4 regions of the Solibacillus sp. FSL R5-0449 genome follow, and region 3 is predicted to be linked to each of the others. Evidence: riboswitches for the same ligand, from Rfam matches in the RefSeq annotation. Region 3 holds a riboswitch; each other region holds the start of a gene.
The links. A riboswitch is a leader RNA that binds a small molecule or an ion and turns the genes downstream of it on or off. The one in region 3 is predicted to bind S-adenosylmethionine.
Positions count from the first base shown of each region.

Region 1: it holds a riboswitch for S-adenosylmethionine, as region 3 does, so the genes downstream of both, MKY27_RS01615 (O-acetylhomoserine aminocarboxypropyltransferase/cysteine synthase family protein) here and MKY27_RS16100 (bifunctional homocysteine S-methyltransferase/methylenetetrahydrofolate reductase) in region 3, are expected to answer to the same signal.
Region 2: it holds a riboswitch for S-adenosylmethionine, as region 3 does, so the genes downstream of both, metA (homoserine O-succinyltransferase) here and MKY27_RS16100 (bifunctional homocysteine S-methyltransferase/methylenetetrahydrofolate reductase) in region 3, are expected to answer to the same signal.
Region 4: it holds a riboswitch for S-adenosylmethionine, as region 3 does, so the genes downstream of both, MKY27_RS13150 (methionine ABC transporter ATP-binding protein) here and MKY27_RS16100 (bifunctional homocysteine S-methyltransferase/methylenetetrahydrofolate reductase) in region 3, are expected to answer to the same signal.

Region 1 covers NZ_CP150239.1:321,370-326,604, reverse strand. The annotation lists gene MKY27_RS01615 (O-acetylhomoserine aminocarboxypropyltransferase/cysteine synthase family protein) at 1-1,157, opposite strand, end outside; SAM riboswitch class I at 1,275-1,389, opposite strand; gene nfsA (oxygen-insensitive NADPH nitroreductase) at 1,633-2,367, shown strand; gene MKY27_RS01605 (hypothetical protein) at 2,413-4,092, opposite strand; gene MKY27_RS01600 (lysoplasmalogenase) at 4,263-4,925, shown strand; gene pepT (peptidase T) at 4,956-5,235, shown strand, end outside.
Region 2 covers NZ_CP150239.1:1,661,361-1,666,595, forward strand. The annotation lists gene MKY27_RS08090 (AAA domain-containing protein) at 1-1,646, shown strand, start outside; gene MKY27_RS08095 (nucleoside-diphosphate sugar epimerase) at 1,667-2,419, shown strand; SAM riboswitch class I at 2,483-2,590, shown strand; gene metA (homoserine O-succinyltransferase) at 2,745-3,686, shown strand; gene MKY27_RS08105 (ABC transporter ATP-binding protein) at 3,738-4,508, opposite strand; gene MKY27_RS08110 (YitT family protein) at 4,636-5,235, opposite strand, start outside.
Region 3 covers NZ_CP150239.1:3,214,656-3,219,890, reverse strand. The annotation lists gene MKY27_RS16110 (chemotaxis protein) at 1-403, shown strand, start outside; gene hemG (protoporphyrinogen oxidase) at 547-1,932, shown strand; SAM riboswitch class I at 2,020-2,117, shown strand; gene MKY27_RS16100 (bifunctional homocysteine S-methyltransferase/methylenetetrahydrofolate reductase) at 2,220-4,064, shown strand; gene metH (methionine synthase) at 4,057-5,235, shown strand, end outside.
Region 4 covers NZ_CP150239.1:2,609,433-2,614,667, reverse strand. The annotation lists gene MKY27_RS13160 (toprim domain-containing protein) at 57-383, shown strand; gene MKY27_RS13155 (thioredoxin family protein) at 391-693, shown strand; SAM riboswitch class I at 755-857, shown strand; gene MKY27_RS13150 (methionine ABC transporter ATP-binding protein) at 1,003-2,031, shown strand; gene MKY27_RS13145 (methionine ABC transporter permease) at 2,024-2,692, shown strand; gene MKY27_RS13140 (MetQ/NlpA family ABC transporter substrate-binding protein) at 2,847-3,653, shown strand; gene MKY27_RS13135 (LysR family transcriptional regulator) at 3,760-4,662, opposite strand; gene gltB (glutamate synthase large subunit) at 4,781-5,235, shown strand, end outside.

The DNA.
Region 1 (5,235 bases), 690 kb from region 3:
AACTGTTGATGTGTTGTGCTCGCAGGGTGGATGATCAATGAACGGGCATCCCCAACGTTCGCTACATGAGAGAACAGTTCCACGTTATCGATTACTTGGCGGCCTGCTTCACGCCCACCTTTAATACCGAATGTAATGATCGATCCGAAGCCATTTTTCAAATACTTCTTCGCTAGATCATGTGTCGCAAAATCTTCAAAGCCGTTGTAATTTACGTATTCCACAAATGGGTGGTTTCTTAAATACTCGGCTACTTTTTGTGTATTTTCATTGTGTCGGACAATACGCAAATGAAGCGTTTCAAGTCCTTGCAGGAAGTTAAATGCCGCGTCAGCAGATAATGTTGGACCAAAATCACGCAATAGTTGAACACGAAGCTTTGTCGCAAATGCAGCGCCTGCTGTGTCAATTCCGTAGCGTAGACCATGGTAGGAAGTATCCGGTTCTGTAAATCCTGGATGTCTTCCTTGCGTCCAATCAAACTTCCCTGCATCAACAACAATCCCGCCGATCGTCGTTCCATGACCGCCAATCCACTTTGTTGCAGAATGAATGACAACATCCGCGCCGAATTCGATCGGATTACTTCCGTATGGGGAAGCAAATGTGCTGTCGATTAATAAAGGAAGACCATTGTCATGAGCAATGTTTGCTACCGCTTCAATATCCAGTACTTTTAAGCTTGGATTTCCGATAATTTCAGCGAAGATTGCCTTCGTTTTATCCGTGATTGCCGCCTGGAAGTTTGCAGGATCTGATTCATCCACAAATTTTACTGTAATGCCGTAGCGAGGCAATGTAGTTGCGAATAAATTGTAAGTCCCGCCGTAAAGAGAGCCTGCCGCAACAATTTCATCCCCTGCACCGGCTACGTTTAAAATAGAAAATGCTACTGCTGCTGCGCCAGATGAAAGCCCTACTGCAGCTGTACCCCCTTCTAATAAAGCAACCCGTTCTTCAAATGCCCCGACTGTCGGGTTCATAATACGGGAATAAATATTGCCTGTCTCCTGTAATGCAAATAGACGTTGCGCATGAGCAGTGTCGTTAAATGCATAAGCCGTTGTACGGTAAACCGGAACAGCGATTGCTCCTGTTTCAGGATCTGGTTTTTGACCCCCGTGTAATAATAATGTTTCTGGTCTTAAATTTGTCATTTTATTACCCCCAAAAATTTAATCGATGGTGAAATCGGTGTTTTTTGAGGAGGATTTTTTAAATGAAAAAAACCCTCTTCAGTTAAGAAGAGGGTTGCGCATGAGCAAGTTTGCCTCCTCTTATCTTTCAAAATGATTGTCCATTTTGTAGGATTTAGCACCTTAGTCAGTTCATCACTTACTGGTTGCCGGGCATCTCAGGGCCTATTCCCTCCGCCGCTCTTGATAAGAGTTATGTGATTTGTGTTCCATCGTTGTGTCTCAGTATAAAACATACTAATCCGATATGTCAATACAAAAAATTTAAAATTTTCAGATTTAATTCTGATTGCTCTTATCTGTATTTAACGATATGCAAAAATTCCCTCACTAAGAATTGAACAGACGCTAATAATCGACTTCAAGTAAAATATTGACTAAAATAAGCATGAAGGATACACCATTAAGTTTTATTACATAAAAGGGAGATGTTCACGTGAATACAAAAGAATTATTACGCAGTCATACATCTGTTCGTAAATATACAGGTGAGGAAATTTCAAAAGAAACGGTCATCGATTTAATCGAAACGGCACAAATGGCAGCAAGTTCGCATTTTGTCCAGGCATACAGTGTCATTTGGGTAACGGATGAAGAAAAGAAAAAGAAGCTTGGGGAACTGTCTAAAAACGAATTCCAGTTCAAAACAGCAGGTGCCTCTTTCTTGTTTTGTGTAGATTTCAAACGTTTGCAAGTAGCGGGTCAAAAGCATGGGGTTGATATTTCTGCTGACTCTGCTGAAAATGTTCTTGTAGGGGTAGCAGATGTTGCGTTATTTGCCCAAAACTTCGTTATTGCAGCTGAATCAATGGGTTATGGCATTTGCTATATCGGTGGTGCCCGTACTAATCCTAAAGAAATCAGCGAGCTTTTCAATTTACCGGAATACGTTTTCCCGTTGTTTGCGATGACAATCGGTACACCGACAAAACGTAACGAAACAAAGCCGCGTTTACCGGTAGCTGCGGTGTTGCATGAAAACGGTTATGACGTTGATAAGTATGAAACACTTCTGGATGAGTACGATGGAATTATGGAAGACTATTACAGCAGCCGTTCTTCAAATCAGAAGACTGCGACATGGACGAAACAAATGGCTGATTACTTAGTTCAGCAAAACCGTCCGCATATGAAAGACTTCCTTGCTTCACGAGGCTTTACTTGGAAGTAATCCAATTAAAAAGGAGTATGCCTCAAAATGGCATACTCCTTTTGTTTATTTCAACCCTTCAATCTGCAATGTTTTTACAGGTTGGAAGTCTTCTCCTGTTTTTGCATACGTAATCGTCGCCTGGTCACCTTCTTGCAAGTAGATTGCAAATGGTGCAACTTCTGTAGATACGATGAAGTTTTCGCCTGTGTTCGCCAGGAATGATACGATCGTGAAATCACCTACACGTTCTTTATAAACACGCACGACTTTTACTGTCGCTTTAGCTTCTTCAGCATTCGAAGTACCATCTACCGTACTTCCACCACGGCTTAGCGCTGTTTTATAAAGTCTTAATGCTTCATTTGGCGTCGTACCAAATGCCGAAATTTCAGGATTTGCTGCAGAGACGATGAAGTAATTTTGCAGGAATCCGTTCGCATCCAGTACAGCTGACAGCCAGCTCGCTTCACCATAGAAGTTGTAAAGGATCGGCATTTCGCCTTCCCATTCTTTTTCGATGAACTTTTTCTCGATAATTTCAAGAGCCCCTTGGGAATCCATATAAGACTCTTCCAGATTTCCGGTATAGTACGTTGCTTCACCCGTACGTGCATGTGTTAATGCATAACCAAGCATCGAGTCAACGCCCTCTTTAGGACTTGTAAAGTCAGTGAAGTAATACATTTCCCCGTCTTCCATAAAGATCGGGCTTACATTTGCTTCCGTACCTTCATCACTCGGCAACTTAACATCCTTTTTGCCGACTAGACTATTCCAGAAGCCGTGTACATAGTTACCGTAATAACTATTCTGCAAACTTACTGCTTCCGGTGATACAGCACCATCAATAAATTCCGGTACATCCGCAATCGCAATTTTTTCTGTAGCACCCGTCTCCGCATCAACAAGTACAATCCCTTTTACATCAAAGCCGTTACGTGCCGAAATAAATTCGCCGTAAGAACGGATGTAATACGGTTTTCCCTCTTCATCAATTTCCAGCTGCGGATCACCATAGAAAATTAATGATGGATTTTGAAGACGAATATGACGCTCCAGATTTTTATTTAAATAAGCTGATGGAACATAGCTCATTTCAGCCTTCACAAACTTTGGATTATCGCTTGAGTCTGTTGCACTCATCGTGAAATAACCAGGTGTTGTTTTTCCGTTGAACCACTTAAAGAATCCTGAAAACTCTACAGGTGCAATGTAAACATAGTTACCATTTACTTTTTGAATTTGCAGGTTTCCTAATTCATAATAGCTTGTGTTTGGCACTTGTCCAAACGCTTTTTTCATTTTATTTTTAGCGAACTTTGGTGGTACACTTGCCGGTGTTTTCGTCTCATCAAACGGCGAAATTTCCGTTTTTTCCTTCATCTCTGAAGACTTGAATTTTTCATCTGCATTTAAAAATGGCGCACTTACTAAATAGCCGATCCCAATAATGCTGACAAGCACGATTGCCGATTTAACTTTTTGCTCCTTACCGACTGCAAAAATTGCTCCGATAATTGCTACAACAGGTATTACGTATAGAAAAATCGTCCAGTTCAGATCGATTTTAGAAATATATACAGTTAAAAATACTGAAATAAAACTTACTATAAATGTTGTAATAAATAAGCTCGTAAATGTTTTTGATGAAAGCTCCTTATTGCGTACCTTTTTTGATAACGGCATTAATAATAATGTGATCAAAAGTGATCCAATTGCCGTTATTAGCAATAATTGTCCCATAACTATCACCCTCTCTTACTTATTATGTACGAATAACCTTCCAAAAAGATTCATAAACAAGTAAAACCGCATAATTTCTGGCATAATAGAACATATATTGAATTTTCTTGAAATCATAGTTTTGTTATTTAGTAATTATATATAAACATTTTTATTTAGGGGGTTAATGGATGGCACGTAAAGTTCTGATTTTACTGTTCTTTGGGCTTGGCTTTTACTATGTATTCTTTTTTGAAACGATCGATAGTTCTCTAAAAATGGTCTTTAAGCTTTTGCCAATGATTTTGCTTATAGCGCTTGCCTTTTTAACAAAAGTTCAAGTGAAATCTCCGTATTATTGGCTCATCTCAACCGGTTTAATTTTCTGCGCTGTTGGCGATTATACATTGCAGTGGTTCATCGTGGGACTTAGCTTTTTCCTGATCGGTCATATTTTCTATATTTTTGCTTTCCGTTCAACAAACCACCAGAACACACCACTATATGTAAAAGTTATTTTAGCTTTATTCGGTGTAGTTATGATGTTCTGGATTGCGGGAAGCCTGCTGCAAAAAGGAGATACGGTACTTGCCATTGCAGTGACTGCCTATATTTTCGTTATTTTAACGATGGGGTGGACATCATTCCGAACAGGCAGTAAGTTTGCTGTCATCGGTGCTATCCTCTTTATCATGTCGGACTCGGTATTGGCGATCAACCGCTTCATGTTTGATGTTCCCGCTTCCCATATTCTGATCATGTTCACGTATTACGGCGCACAGTTTCTCCTCATGCTCAGCATAATGGATTATGACAAAATTAGTTCAAAAACCGAAATAAAAAGTGTAGAATAAAAGCAATAAGTATTAGGAGGTCTTTTTCGGATGAAAGAGAAAGTAATTGAACGTTTAGTACGCTATGCAAAAATTGATACACAATCAGATTTCAACTCTGACACAACCCCTTCAACAATGAAGCAATTCGATTTATTACATGTATTAAAAGATGAATTGGCAGCAATCGGTTTAACAGATATTACACTTGACGAAAACGGCTACCTTTTTGCAACACTTGAATCAAATACAGATAAAGACGTACCGACACTTGGCTTTTTGGCGCATGTTGATACGACATCGGATTACACAGGAACAAATGTACAGCCTC
Region 2 (5,235 bases), 1.6 Mb from region 3:
AATATATGGATGCGATCCGTGAAACCGTACTTATTTTCGAAAAGCTGAAAGAGGAAATTATCCTACAGTTCAAAGAGCAAAATGATGTGAAGGCACAGCATCTTCAGCAGCTGGAGGAAGAGGCAACAACGATTAAATCCCAAATGGATACAATCAACGAAAAAATCGATCCGTCGATAACGCTGAATCATACAACAGATGAGCTGGAAGAACTGCTCGCAACAAATGAACTGGATCAGATGAAAACCGAAACACAGCGCCAAAACCGTGAAAAAGTGGAGCTTCAACTGAACAAAAAAGCGGAAGAGCTGGTAGTTTTAAATGAACAGATTGCCCTTGGTACTGAGACGGTTGAACAGTTAACAGTGCGCTTTAAAGGGATCAACAGCGAAGGCGTACAGCTTGAAAAACGCCGCACAGAACTTGAACAGCTGACAAAACTGAACCCTGAGCAGGCAATCATTGAAGTAAACGAAAAAATTACACTTTTTACAGAAAAGATCGAAACGCTAGAAGTGAAAATTAGTTTGCTCCCGGTAACAGCAGAACTTCAAAACGAATGGCATGGTTTATTGAAAAATGCCAATGCCCATGACTTGGACGAAATCCGCAAATTGTACGTGAAACATGCCAATGTAATCGGCACAACATGTGTTGCCTCGGCGAATAAAGAGTTTATGGACAACTACCCGACGTTTGATGTCGTCATTATTGATGAAGTTTCAAAAGCAACACCACCGGAACTGTTACTGCCGATGTTAAAAGGCGCAAAAATTATTTTAGTTGGGGACCATCACCAGCTGCCGCCGCTTGTAGGCGATGCGACATTTGAAGAAACATTGGAGCAAGTTGTGAAGGAAAGTACAACATTTGAAGAAAAACGGGAGCTTGAAAAATTACTCGAAGAATCACTATTTGAGCGTTTATATAACAATTTGCCGTCGCAAAACAAAACGATGCTTGCCCTTCAGTATCGTATGCATAAAAATATTATGTCAACTATTACACCGTTTTATGAAAATGAATCCGAACAGCTGCAATGTGGGTTAGAGGATTCGGATGCTGTACGAGATCATTTCCTTGAAACATCCAAAATTACACGAAACCATCATTTGCTATGGCTCGATATACCGAATGCCAAACCGTATTTTGAAGAGCGGATGAAAGAAGGCTCGAGTTTATTCAATTTAGCTGAGCTGGAACAGATTAAACAGCAGCTGCTCGAATTAAATGCCGCAACGGAGCAGGCAAAGGCACAAGGTCTGATTCCACAAGACGCATTAAAATCGGTTGGCGTTATTTCATTCTACGCGGAGCAGGTAAAGCGCATTAATCGTTTGATCGAGCAGGAGATCAGTGTACCGCATTTACACATCCGTACTGGATCGGTCGATAAATTCCAGGGGATGGAGATGGATGTCATTATTGTCAGCATGGTGCGGAATCATGACAATGAGCGCGGAGAAATTGGCTTTGCGAAAGATTACCGACGTCTCAATGTTGCCTTATCCCGCGCCCGGGAACTGCTCATTATGGTCGGCAGTACCGAAATGTTTACGAAGCGTCCAAAGAGCGCGAAAACAAGGGATATGTATGCCCATGTCTTAACGACCGTAAAAGAACAGGACGGCTATTTTGCTGTGTAGAAACAGGGGGATTGGATTGAATGGATTTACAAGGAACAGTTTTACAGCTGCAGAAAGAACTCAGCCAAAACCCATCCATTGAAATTAAAAAGCAAATGCAATATGCCATTCCGATTCATACATTGGAAGTGAAATATCATCCCGTGATGCGCAATGCCATGGATATTTTAATGAAGATGATGCTCATTTCCTTTGAAAAGGCAAAACTGAAAAATGTGGAGCTCTTAGCCGAAATTTTATTGGTGGAACCGTTATTTATTCATGATTTGACGAATAAAATGTTACGACTCGGCATGATAGTGAAAGAACAGGAATTTGCGCTTACTGCTAAAGGGAAAGCACAGCTGGAATCGGGCATTTTTGAAGAGGAACTAGAAGAAACAAGTTACTTCATTCAATACAGTCCGATTCATGAACGGCCATTGGAGGGGGACCTGGAAGAATTCGCGGATTTGGAAGAGTTTCCGGAGCCTTTCCCGACAATGGATACAGAAGAAATTGAAGCGATTGAAGAAACATTGCTCGTTGATTTCATTCAACAGCAGCTTTCCGAACAACCGGTGGCGGAAGACGAAGTTCCGCACTATATAACGAGTGTTGTGTCGACGGAATCAATCCAGATTAATGATATACCGGTCCTATGTTTTTTATTGTTCGATCAAAAGGAAAACAGACATTTTGTACGTGTATACAATACGTTGACACGTGTATGGGATGAGCGGCTGGAAACCATCTTATTCAATATAGAAAAAGAACAGCTTCAGGATGAGTAAAATAATATTTTTTGAATTATTGCAAAACTATAAAGTACATGATACACTAATGACAATTTAATAGTCTTATCAAGAGAAGCGGAGGGACTTGGCCTTATGATGCTTCAGCAACCTCTAGTGTTACTAGAAAGGTGCTACTTCCAGCAAGGTGTTGACCTTGGCAGATAAGAACGGGTAAAAGCCCCTCTCAATTCTGTTTTGCTGGAGTGAGAGGGGCTTTTTATGTTGTTCTGGAACGGTTCGTTTCGCTCGTAAAACAATGCAATGCCTGAACACGACTGATTATTAAAAGTATTTTGAAATAGTTTATGAGGGGGAAAGTGAAATGCCGATTAATATTCCGAAACATTTACCGGCGGGTGAGCTGCTTAGAAAAGAGAAGATTTTCGTCATGGAGGAGGACCGTGCGAAAACGCAGCAAATTCGACCGCTAAATATTTTAGTGTTTAATTTAATGCCTGAAAAAGAGAAAACCGAGCTGCAGTTGCTACGCTTGCTCGGGAATACACCATTACAGGTAGATGTCACATTTTTAAATACAGCTACATACGAATCAAAAAATGTTTCCAAATCGCATTTAGATACATTTTACCGAACATTTGACCAAGTGAAGCACCGTCGTTTTGATGGTCTTATTATTACGGGTGCGCCAGTAGAGAAAATGGATTTTGAAGATGTCGGCTACTGGAACGAAATTACGCATGTGATGGACTGGGCAAATGAACATGTTACTTCAATCATGTATATATGTTGGGGTGCACAGGCTGCCCTGTACCACCATTTTGGCATTGGTAAATTCGAATTGCCGAAGAAATGCTCCGGTGTATATTCCCATGTGATTACGGATTTAACAGTAGATCTAGTACGTGGATTCAGTGACGAGTATGTTGCACCGCATTCACGCCATACATCGGTTTCGATTGATGAAGTACGAGCACATCCCGACTTGCGTTTACTCAGCTATTCGGATGATGCAGGGGTGTTTATCGTTCAATCGAAAAACAATAAACATATTATGATTACAGGGCATCTGGAATATGATGCAACGACATTATCGGATGAGTATTTCCGCGATATCGAGAAAGATCCGGACAATACGGATATTCCGGTCAACTATTTTCCGAATAACGATCCGCTGCAGGCACCGAAAAATGTTTGGCGTGCCCATTCGCATCTATTGTTCTACAACTGGCTGAACTACTACGTATACCAAGAAACACCGTACGAATGGCATTATGTTGATGAGAATATTGAATATCATATTTAGTGTGTATAAAATGAAACAAACCAGCAAGAGGTGGACTCCTGCTGGTTCGTTTTATTTAATCGCGACCCAGGCACGTTCGCGTTCGATTTGCAAACTGATTTCACGCCCGAAGAAATCGCTTAATAATTCATCTGTTAAAACCGTTTCCCGTGCATTGGCTTCGATATTTTTTCCGTCTTTCATTAAAAGCACATGGCTAAAGCAAGGCAGAATTTCCTCTACATGGTGAGTCACATAGATGAGGGTAGGGCCGTTTTCAGCTTGTGCAATCTGTTCAATCGTCTGCAGTAAGTTTTCCCGTTCGATTAAGTCCAGCCCGCCACACGGTTCATCCAATATGAGAATTTCGGGATCTGCCATAATGGCCCTTGCGATTTGAACACGCTGCCGTTCACCTTGTGACAAATGCTCGAATGATTTATTTGCTAAATGGTCACAGTGAAAATGCTTCATAATGGAAACCGCATGATCAATTTCTTCATCTGTCACTTCATCGAATAGTCGAAGGGCACCGAATTTTCCGCTGAGCACGATTTCAATCGCATTATCCTGCCAGTTGAAATTATCGATCATCGCGTTGCTTACCCAGCCGATCCGCGTCCGCATCTTCGGTATATAGGTCTTGCCATATGTTTCGCCCAATACTTGGACGCTTCCTTCATTTGGCCATATATAGCCGTTAATGACTTTCAACAACGTCGTTTTACCTGAGCCGTTCAACCCTAAAATGGCCCAATGCTGTCCCTTTTGGACATGCCAGCTTAAATCGTTTAAAATCTTTTTGTCATTGCGATATAAATGGATATTTTCAATATGTATCATTTTAAAAACACCTCCACTTATTACTATGCACTTTTTTCCATTGTTACGAAAGTATTTTTTTGAAAATTGTAACAATTCAAATGTAAAAAAAGAAAGCAAACGCATAATGCTTGCTCTCTACCTATTTTTATATAACGACACTTTCTACACCTGCTGCGCGGTGGAACAGCTTTCCGTTCCATTTGAGCGCCCATTGTACGACAGGCCCTAAGCCGAACGCCATAAATACCGTACCGACTCCGACTGGTCCGCCCAATATAAAACCTATTATAGCAACCGTTACTTCCATTGTTGTACGTGCACGGTTGACACTCCAGCCAAGACGGTGAACCAACAACAGCATTAACGTGTCACGAGGCCCTACACCAAGGTTAGCCACCATATACATGCCGCAGCCGAAGCCCAGCAGGATAACGCCAACAACAAATGCCAATGTTTGTTCAAACAGTGTATTCGCATCCGGTAATACAATCATAAATATATCAATAAAAATACCTGTCAGGAACATGTCCAAATACGTTCCGACTTTCGGCAATCTTTTCGTGAAAAACGTATCAACAGCCAGAATGAGCAAGCCTAAAATGATAGACCATGTACCGACCGTTAAGCCCAAGTTTTTTTGTAGTCCGATATGAAGGACATCCCATGACCCAACGCCAAGTATTTGTCCTTTGATCGTTAATGTCACGCCTAATGATAAAACAATGATGCCTGCAATAAAAAATAC
Region 3 (5,235 bases):
GAATTTGACGACGCTATGTACAATCGTTGAATATTTAAAAAGTTATGTCCAAACAGGACTAGATCATAAAGATGTTGTTAAATACAAGCAAAAAATCCAAATGATGACGGATAAACAAGAAAAACGTTACAATCAAATTGATGAGCTTATCAATACTAATATTTTGGAATTGAAGAAGGGCAAAACAGCAGATAATACCGCACTTATTTATGGCAAGGAAGTTCGGAAAATTGAATCTGGTGTCCGTACCTTAAAACTGTTTGCGAGTGATGCAGTAAATATGTTAGATCTAAACAAACATTTAGAAAATCGCAGTATTGAACGTATCCGTTATTTTGATAAACGCTCTACATCTTTGGAGGCAGAAATTATTTCCCTAACAAAGCAACTATCTTATAAATAAACAAGAAGCCATCCTACCATATTTTTAAGTAGGGTGGCTTTTCTTATGAAGTTCTGAAAAATGTGATACCCAGCAGACCATATTTAATATAAAAAAGTTTATACTTATAAAAAGAGAAGCGAACGAAATAGGAGAGAATGGATATGAAAACAGTAGTAGTTGTAGGTGGCGGGATTACCGGGCTATGTACGATGCATTATTTGAAAAATAAAATGTACGAGCAAAATGTGGAAGCGCGGTTAATATTAATTGAAAAGAACGCATATTTAGGTGGGAAAATTCATTCCGAAAAGGATAAAGGTTTTATTATGGAAACGGGGGCTGACTCAATTGTAGCTCGTCATCCAGGGGTTTTGGAGCTTGTAAAGGCGCTTGATTTTGAATCAGAGCTTGTCTATAACGAAACAGGTATTTCCTACATTCATACGAATAATGAGCTTCATGCAATCCCGGCAGGCTCGACATTCGGTATTCCGATGAGTGTAGAATCACTTATGTCGAGTACGCTAATTTCTGAAGAAGGTAAAAAGAGAGCACTGCAAGATTTGGAAATTCCGAACACTACATTTACAAAAGAAAGCTCTATCGGAACGTTTTTGGAGTACTTTTTAGGGGAGGAAATTGTCCGCAAACAAATTGCCCCCGTATTAGCGGGTGTTTATTCGGGTGATTTATATCAATTGAGCCTGGCATCCACTTTGCCTTATTTAGTGGACTATAAAAATAAATACGGATCGATTATTAAAGGATTCGAAGCACATCGGGAACAATTCGAAAAAGCAGCGAATAAGAAATTTATCTCTTTCCGTTCGGGTTTATCGGCATTGATCGATCGTTTAGAGGAACAGCTGCCGGAAGTTGAATTCATGAAAAATACGGTAACAAAGCAAATCTCAAAAAAAGAAGAGCAATATGAAGTCGTGCTGGAAGATGAAACGATTTTGGCCGATGTTGTTGTACTCGCAGTTCCAAATGAAACAGTGCGTCATGTCATACAGGATGAATTATTGGAAGAGCAGCTGAAAAAGTTCACGACTGCATCTGCTTTAACGATGTATGTGGGCTTTGATGTGCCTGATGATGTTTTACCAGCTGATGGAACAGGCTTTATCGTCTCCCATAATAGCGATTTAGTTTGCAATGCGTCGACATGGACAAGCCGTAAATGGAAACATACGTCGGCAGAGGGTAATTTACTCGTTCGCCTGTTTTATAAAAATATTAACCCGCGTTATGAAGAGTTGGCAGCCATGTCTGATGAAGAGCTGACAAAAGTAGCATTGGAAGATATTCGTCTCAGCTTAGGTGTTGAAGCGGAGCCGACGGTTGTTAATGTAACAAAGTGGATTGACCAGATGCCCCGCTATGATTTGGCGCATAATGAAGCATTATCGGAAGTTATGAAGCAACTGGAAGAGGCTTACCCGAATGTTCTATTAGCGGGATGTGCCTATTTCGGTGTAGGAATCGGTGCCTGTATTTTAAACGGTAAAAAAACGGCTGAACAGATTATTAGTCGAATTATGTAAAGAAATACTTCATTCAGCTAAAGGGTATTGACGTAATTATTAGATAACGTTATGATTCATTTAATTATTTTAAAAATTCATATTATTTTCTTATCAAGAGAAGTCGAGGGACTGGCCCGATGAAACTTCAGCAACCAACGTTAAGTCAGGTGCTAAATCCAGTGGCAAATGCCAGAAGATGAGAAGGGATTAAGTTGATCACTACTAAGCCTTCTTTTATTTAATGAAAGAAGGTTTTTTTATATCGTTAATATACTGAAAATACTGTAAATGATGGAGTGAAGGCAATGGGTTTACTTGAAGAATTACAAACGCGGGTTTTAACAGCAGACGGGGCAATCGGAACACTTCTTTATTCATATGGATTGGATTATTGTCATGAAGAAATGAATATTGCACGTCCTGATATTATAGAGAAAATTCATGGTGAATATATTGCGGCGGGTGCAGATATTATCCAAACAAATACATATGGGGCAAACCGGATAAAGCTTGCACGATATGGCTATGAAAATCGTGTCTTTGAATTTAATGAAGCTGCATTAAAAATCGCAAAGCGTGCTGCCTCCCTTGATGGACAATATGTTCTGGCGACAATTGGCGGTATTCGCGGAATCCGAAAAAGTGATGCGACATTAGACGAAATTTTAGCTGCATTCCAAGAGCAGGCTGAAGTATTACTAGCTGGAGAACCGGACGGATTTTTACTTGAAACGTATTATGATTTTGAAGAACTATCCCATTGTGTCCATCTATTACGTTCAATGACCGATTTACCGATCATTGCCCAAGTCACAATGCAGGAACCGGGTGTCCTTCAAAATTTGATGTCTTTAAATGAAGCTTTTCATGATTTGGAAAGATTAGGTGCAGATATTGTTGGGAGTAACTGCCGATTAGGTCCTTTCCATACAATCCAGGCGTTTGAAGGAGTCAATTTACCGGATAAGGCATTTTTATCGGCATACCCAAATGCATCATTACTGGATATTGAAGATGGTCGTGTTGTCTATGAGTCGGAAACCGATTATTTTGCACGTGCCGCTGTCGAACTCGTAAATCAGGGAGTCCGTTTAATTGGCGGTTGCTGCGGAACAACACCGAAGCATATTGCAGCAGTAAAAAAACGTTTGGCGAATATGGAGCCGGTCGATACAAAAGAAGCCAAACCTGGGCAAACACAATTTGTCCGTATTCCAGAACCGCGTAAGCAAGAGCCGCTTCACGAAAAAGCAAAACGTGAACGCTCTGTTATTGTGGAACTTGATACACCGCGTCATCTGGAAATTGACGGGTTTGTCGAAGGGGCAAAACAGCTGGCAAAAGCGGGCGCAGACGTCATTATGATGGCGGATAACTCACTTGCTTCACCGCGTATTAGTAATATCGCGATGGCCGCTATTTTAAAAGAGCATGGGATTCGCTCATTGCCGCATTTAACATGCCGTGACCGCAACTTAATTGGGCTTCAGTCACATTTGATGGGGCTGGATGCGCTGGAACTTCACGATATTCTTGTCATTACAGGGGACCCGACAAAAGTGGGAGATTTCCCGGGTGCGACAAGCGTCTATGATGTTTCATCAATGGAGCTTATTTCCTTAATTAAGCAGTTAAATAAGGGTGGTTCTTTTACAGGGAAATCGTTACGAAAACAGGCGAACTTCTCTGTGGCCGCTGCCTTTAATCCGAATGTCCGTGTTTTGGACCGTGCTGTTGCCCGTTTAGAGAAGAAAATCGAGCATGGTGCAGATTACTTTATTTCGCAGCCGGTCTATACGAAAGAGAAAATCGTCGAAATCTATGAGGCGACTAAACACTTGGAAACACCAATCTATATCGGAATTATGCCGTTGACGTCATCGCGCAGCGCGGAATTTTTACATCATGAAGTACCGGGAATTAAGTTATCAGATGAAGTACTTGCGCGTATGGCTGCTTGCGGGGATGACAAGGAAGCAGCGACAGCAGAAGGCATCGCGATTGCGAAAGAGCTACTCGATACGGCTTGCAAATACTTTAACGGGATTTATTTAATTACACCGTTTTTACGCTATGATATGACGCTGGAATTAATGGACTATGTAAAACTATATGATGCGCAAAGTAAAGGAGTTCAGTCGAATGTATAATCACCCAATTCATGAGCAATTACAAAAAAGAATACTTATCATCGATGGTGCCATGGGGACGATGCTTCAGGCAGAAAATCTAACATATGAAGATTTTGGCGGAGAAGATTTAGACGGTTGTAACGAAAACCTCGTGCTGACAAGACCGGATGTATTGGGCAAAATCCACCGTGAATATTTAGCTGCAGGCGCTGATATTATTTGTACAAATACATTTGGCGGAACACCGCTCGTACTGGATGAATATGACTTAGGTGACAAGGCGGTTGAAATTAATAAGCGGGCGGTTGAGATTGCACTGGAAGCGGCGAAAGAGTTTTCGACACCGGAATGGCCACGCTTTGTTGCAGGTGCAATCGGACCAACGACAAAAACATTGTCGGTAACAGGCGGTATTACATTTGAAGAGCTAGAAGAAAACTTTTATATACAGGCGAAAGCGTTAATCGAAGCTGGGGCGGATTTAATCTTAATGGAAACTTCCCAGGATATGCTGAATGTTAAAGCAGGAACGATTGCGATTCACCGTGCATTTGAAGAGCTTGGCAAAGAGCTGCCTGTTATGATTTCAGGGACAATTGAGCCAATGGGAACAACGCTTGCCGGGCAATCAATCGAAGCATTTTATATTTCGATAGAACATATTAAACCGTTGTCTGTCGGACTGAACTGTGCGACAGGTCCGGAATTTATGACCGATCATATCCGTTCATTGGCGGAGCTTTCGAATGGTTATATTAGCTGTTATCCGAATGCCGGTTTACCGGACGAGGAAGGCTGCTACCATGAAACACCGGATTCATTATCAAAAAAACTGCAAGGCTTTGCAGAAAAAGGCTGGCTGAATATCGTCGGCGGCTGCTGTGGTACAACGCCGGCACATATTGCGGCGATCCGTGAAGCGGTAGATGGCTATAAACCGCGTGAGCCGAAAGATGTAACACATGGACATGTCGTATCAGGTATCGAGCCATTGCAATACGATGAATCAATGCGCCCGTTATTTATCGGGGAGCGTACGAATGTTATCGGCTCTCGTAAATTCAAAAACCTGATCGTTGACGGCAAATTTGAAGAAGCAGCGGAAATTGCACGTGCACAAGTTAAAAACGGAGCACATGTCATCGATATTTGTTTAGCAAACCCTGACCGTGATGAAGTGGAAGATATG
Region 4 (5,235 bases), 610 kb from region 3:
TAGTGTTTTTTTGTTATTCTATATATAAAGGTGATGGATGGAAGGAAGCGTGTACTATGGGAAAATGCATCGTTGTTGAAGGACGTGCCGATAAACTGAGAATACTTCCGATATTAGCGGAAGACGTGACGATACTTTGCACGAATGGCACAATAAGTGAAGTCAATTTAATTGATTTATTGGATGAATATGAGCAAGATGAAATTACGACTATGTTTGATGCAGATAAAAACGGTGAAAAGTTACGTAAACTGATGAACCGTGCATATCCCGAAGCGACACAGCTTATCATACCTCACGAATATGTGGAAGTAGAAAAAACACCTACTAAAATCTTAAGGGATATGTTACTACAAGCAAAATTTATAGTAAACGAAGGATGACAGTATAATGGAACAATGGACGAAACAGCAGTGGGAACAGAACGTACAACAGCATGATCAGACAGCGTTTTTCTTATATACGCCGATGTGCGGCACATGTGAAGTATCGGAAAAAATGTTGGATGTAATTGAGAAATTACTCCCAGATCTCCCGCTTGGTATGGCAAATATCAATTATTTAGGAGATTTACCATATGAATTGAAAATTGAAAGTGTACCTTGTTTAATCGTTTCGGATAAGGGAGAACTAACGAATAAAATTTACGCATTTAAATCCGTACCGTTTCTGTATGAAATATTAAAAAAGTAATTGACGAAGTCTCTTTATCGTGATAAAGTAACATTCATAATAATAAAACTTAATAACGTTACTCTTATATAGAGAGGTGGAGGGAAGTGCCCTATGAAACCCGGCAACCAGCGTTTACGCAAAGGTGCCAATTCACACAAAGTTTAAACTTTGAAAGATGAGAGAACGGTTTACCGTATAAATGTATGTGAAACCTTTCTACTTGTCATGGTAGAAAGGTTTTTTTCATTCAACGGATGTTTTGGATGAAAAATGAACATGATTTTGAAATAGCAGGAAGGTTATTTCAATTTAGAAGGAGTACAACCGATGATTGATATACAAAATATTACTAAAGTGTATAACACGAAAAACGGTAAACTTACAGCGGTTGATAATGTAAGCTTATCGATTAACAAGGGAGAAATATACGGTATTATCGGCTACAGTGGTGCCGGCAAAAGTACAATGATCCGCCTGCTGAACGGTTTGGAAAAGCCGACAACAGGTTCTGTCATTGTAGGTGGCCAGGATATCGCGAAAGCTTCCGGGGCAAAATTACGAGAAGCACGCCAAAAAATCAGTATGATTTTCCAGCATTTCAACCTGCTTTGGTCACGTACCGTTGAAGAAAACATCGCATTTCCACTTGAAATTGCGGGTGTTTCAAAAGCTGATCGTGAAAAGCGAGTAGAAGAGCTGATTGAACTCGTTGGTTTAAAAGGAAGAGGGAAAGCGTATCCTTCTCAATTGTCAGGAGGGCAAAAGCAGCGTGTCGGCATTGCCCGAGCGTTGGCAAACAATCCGGAAGTGCTTTTATGTGATGAAGCGACATCAGCGCTTGATCCGGAAACAACGGATTCGATTTTGGAACTACTGCTCGATATTAATAAAAACATCGGACTTACAATTGTACTCATTACACATGAAATGCATGTTATCCGCAAAATCTGTAACAGAGTAGCGGTGATGGAAGCCGGAAAAGTAGTGGAACAGGGCGATGTATTGCAAGTGTTCCAGCATCCTCAAGCACCCATTACGAAAAACTTCGTATCACAGGCTTCTGGTGAAACACCGGAAACACAAGCATCACTGGAACAAATTTTTGCCAACTATCCGGGAGGCAAAATCGCCAAATTAATATTTGCCGGTGCTACGACAGAACAGCCTGTCATCTCGCAAATGATTAAGCAGTTTGACGTAGTTGTAAATATTGTGCATGGTAAAATCTCGAATACAACGGGCGGTTCGTTTGGTACATTGTTTATTCATATCAATGGCGAACCAAATGCAGTCGCGGAAGCACTGAGCTTTTTAGCGAAGCAAGAAATTCAAACGGAGGTGATTGAGCATGTTTAATCAATTATTTCCGAACGTCGACTGGGGTAAAATGCTCGACGCAACATATGAAACCATTTATATGACGGCTGTTGCGACAGTCATTACATTTATACTCGGCATTCTGATTGGGATTGTCCTATTTTTAACGAGCGACAATCAATTATGGGCTAATAAAATTGTGCACTTTTTAACAGGATCACTCGTAAATATTTTCCGGTCGATTCCATTTATCGTCTTAATCATTTTATTAATTCCGTTCACAAAGTTTTTACTTGGAACAATCCGTGGTGCCAATGCAGCATTACCTGCGCTAATTATCGGTGCAGCACCGTTTTATGCACGCATGGTATTAATAGCGTTACGAGAAATTGATAAGGGTGTTATTGAAGCAGCCCGCTCAATGGGAGCGAAAACTTCTACGATTATTTGTAAAGTATTGATTCCGGAAAGTTTACCGGCATTAATTTCAGGTATTACAGTTACTGCTGTCGCTTTAGTAGGGTATACAGCAATGGCCGGCATTATCGGTGCCGGTGGTTTAGGTAACCTGGCATTCCTGGATGGTTTCCAGCGTAACCGAACAGATGTAACCTTAATGGCAACAGTTTTAATTTTAGTTGTCGTATTCATCATCCAGTATATTGGGGATTTCATTACAGCAAGAGTGGACAAACGATAGTTAGTGGCTTTTAAGGCCGTAATTATAAATATTGGTGCATCGAAACAATACAGGCGCAAACTTTGAATAAGTGCGCGTCTGTAAGGTTAAAAATCAGAATATATAGAAGGTTTCGATAAACTGAACAAAAAATAAAAAAGGGTAGGTAAAACAGATGAAAAAGTTATTATCAAGCGTTATTTTAGGAGCTTCAGTACTTGCTTTAGCAGCATGTGGAGGAGAAGATGAAAAATTAGTTGTTGGTGCTTCAAATACACCACACGCAGTTATCCTTGGAAAAGTTAAACCAATTTTAGAAGAGCAAGGTATTGAGCTTGAAATCGAGACATATACAGACTATGTACTTCCAAACCAAGATTTAGATAACGGTGATCTGGATGCAAACTACTTCCAGCATATTCCATACTTCGAAGCGCAAAAAGCAGATTTCGATTATGATTTTGCAAATGCTGGCGGTATTCATATCGAACCAATCGGTGTTTACTCTAAAAAATATTCATCTTTAGAAGAGCTTCCTGAAGGTGCAACAATTTTACTTTCTAATTCAGTAGCAGACCACGGTCGTATGCTTTCATTACTTGAAGCACAAGGTTTAATCACATTAGCAGAAGGTATCGATAAAACAAAAGCAGAAGTAAAAGACATTGTAGATAATCCGAAAAACTTCGTATTCGATGCAAACACTGCAGCTGAATTATTAGTTCAAATGTACGAAAATGAAGAAGGCGATGCGGTATTGATCAACTCAAACTTTGCAATCGACAACGGCATTAACCCATTGGAAGATTCAATCGCAATCGAGTCTAGTGAATCACCATATGTGAACATTATTGCAGTGAAATCCGGTGATGAAGATTCAAAAGAAATTAAAGCATTAGTAGAAGCACTACGCTCTAAAGAAGTTCAGGACTTTATCGTTGAAGAGTGGGGCGGCTCTGTAGTACCTGTTTCAGGCGAATAAAATAGAAATAATAAAAAAACCATTTTCTCTCTTTCGGGGAGAAAATGGTTTTTTTCTGGACTTAAAATGAATAAGGGATTTCTCCTTATCTATCTGTCCCAGTCTATTATTGGAAACGTGTTAACCGTGAATAAAAATTGGATATAAATTTGACGAATACTTCTTCGGATGGTGCAAGATCCCTTGATGTTGGTGCAATGATCCCAACTGTGCGTCTTATATTGGGCGTTGCGATGGGCACTTTTACAGTCATGCGCGGTGTTGAATCGTAAAGTGAACTTTCCGGTAAAAGTGTCACACCGATTCCGGCTGCCACAAGCCCTTTTAAAGCATCCATATCTTCTCCCTCGGAAGTAATATTTGGCATGAAGCCTACAGAGCGGCATGCATCAACAGCCACTTTATTTAAAATATAGCCTTCCGGAAAAAGTACAAATTGGTCATTACGCAAATCGACAAGATTAATCGACTCTTTTTTTGCGAGTGAATGTGTTGCGGGCAACAGAGCATGGATATTTTCGCTGAACAGCACGGTTGTATTGATTGCTTCGTCCTTTGGTGGCAATGGTCCAAGCAAAGCTAAATTCAGCTCGCGATTTTTGACTGCATCAATCAAATACTTATAAGAGCCCTGACGCAAATGGAAAGAAATTTCCGGATATTCTTTTTTAAACGCGGAAATGACAGTCGGCAATACATAGCTTGCTAAACTTGTAGGGAAACCAATTTTAATTGTCCCTTTTGCCGGATCTAAATATTCTTCCACCTGCTTTGCAGCAAAATCAATTCCCTTGAGTGCGGTAATACAATGTTCTAAAAAAATCTTCCCAACCGGCGTCAACTTTACGTTACGCCCAATTCGTTCAAAAAGCGGTGTGCCGAGTTCTTCTTCCAAGTTGGCAATTTGCCTGCTGATTGCAGACTGGGCAACGTGTAGATGCTCTGCTGCTTCCGAAATATGCTCTCGTTCTGCCACCTCTACAAAGTAACGTAACTGTCTTAATTCCACCATTTCCACCCCATTCATCTAAAAAGTAGATTGTTTATATCCAAACTATATATTGTTTATATTATTTCGAAAACTTTAAAATGTAAATACGGGATTGAAAGAATGAGGGGGAATGAATATGAGTTTTCATCAGTTACCAGAAGCACAAGGGTTATATAATCCTGAATTTGAACATGACGCATGCGGTATCGGCATGTATGCAAATATAAAAGGAATACCTTCACATCAGATTGTAAAAAAAGGATTAGAAATGTTATGTCGCTTAGAACACCGTGCAGGACGTGGCGGGGACGGCAAGACAGGTGATGGGGCAGGGCTGTTAGTTCAAATCCCACATGCGTTCTTTCAACAAAACTGTACTGAACTTAATTTACCTGAAATAGGTAAATATGGTGTTGGGCAAATATTTTTCACGGAAAATGAAAACGAACGCCTGAAAATTGAACAAAAGATGAACGAATTAATTGAACAGGAAAATCAGCAACTGATCGGCTGGAGAACTGCTCCGACAAATAAGGAAAATTTAAGTGAGATTGCTAAATCGACTGCACCGGTTGTTCGCCAAGTATTTAT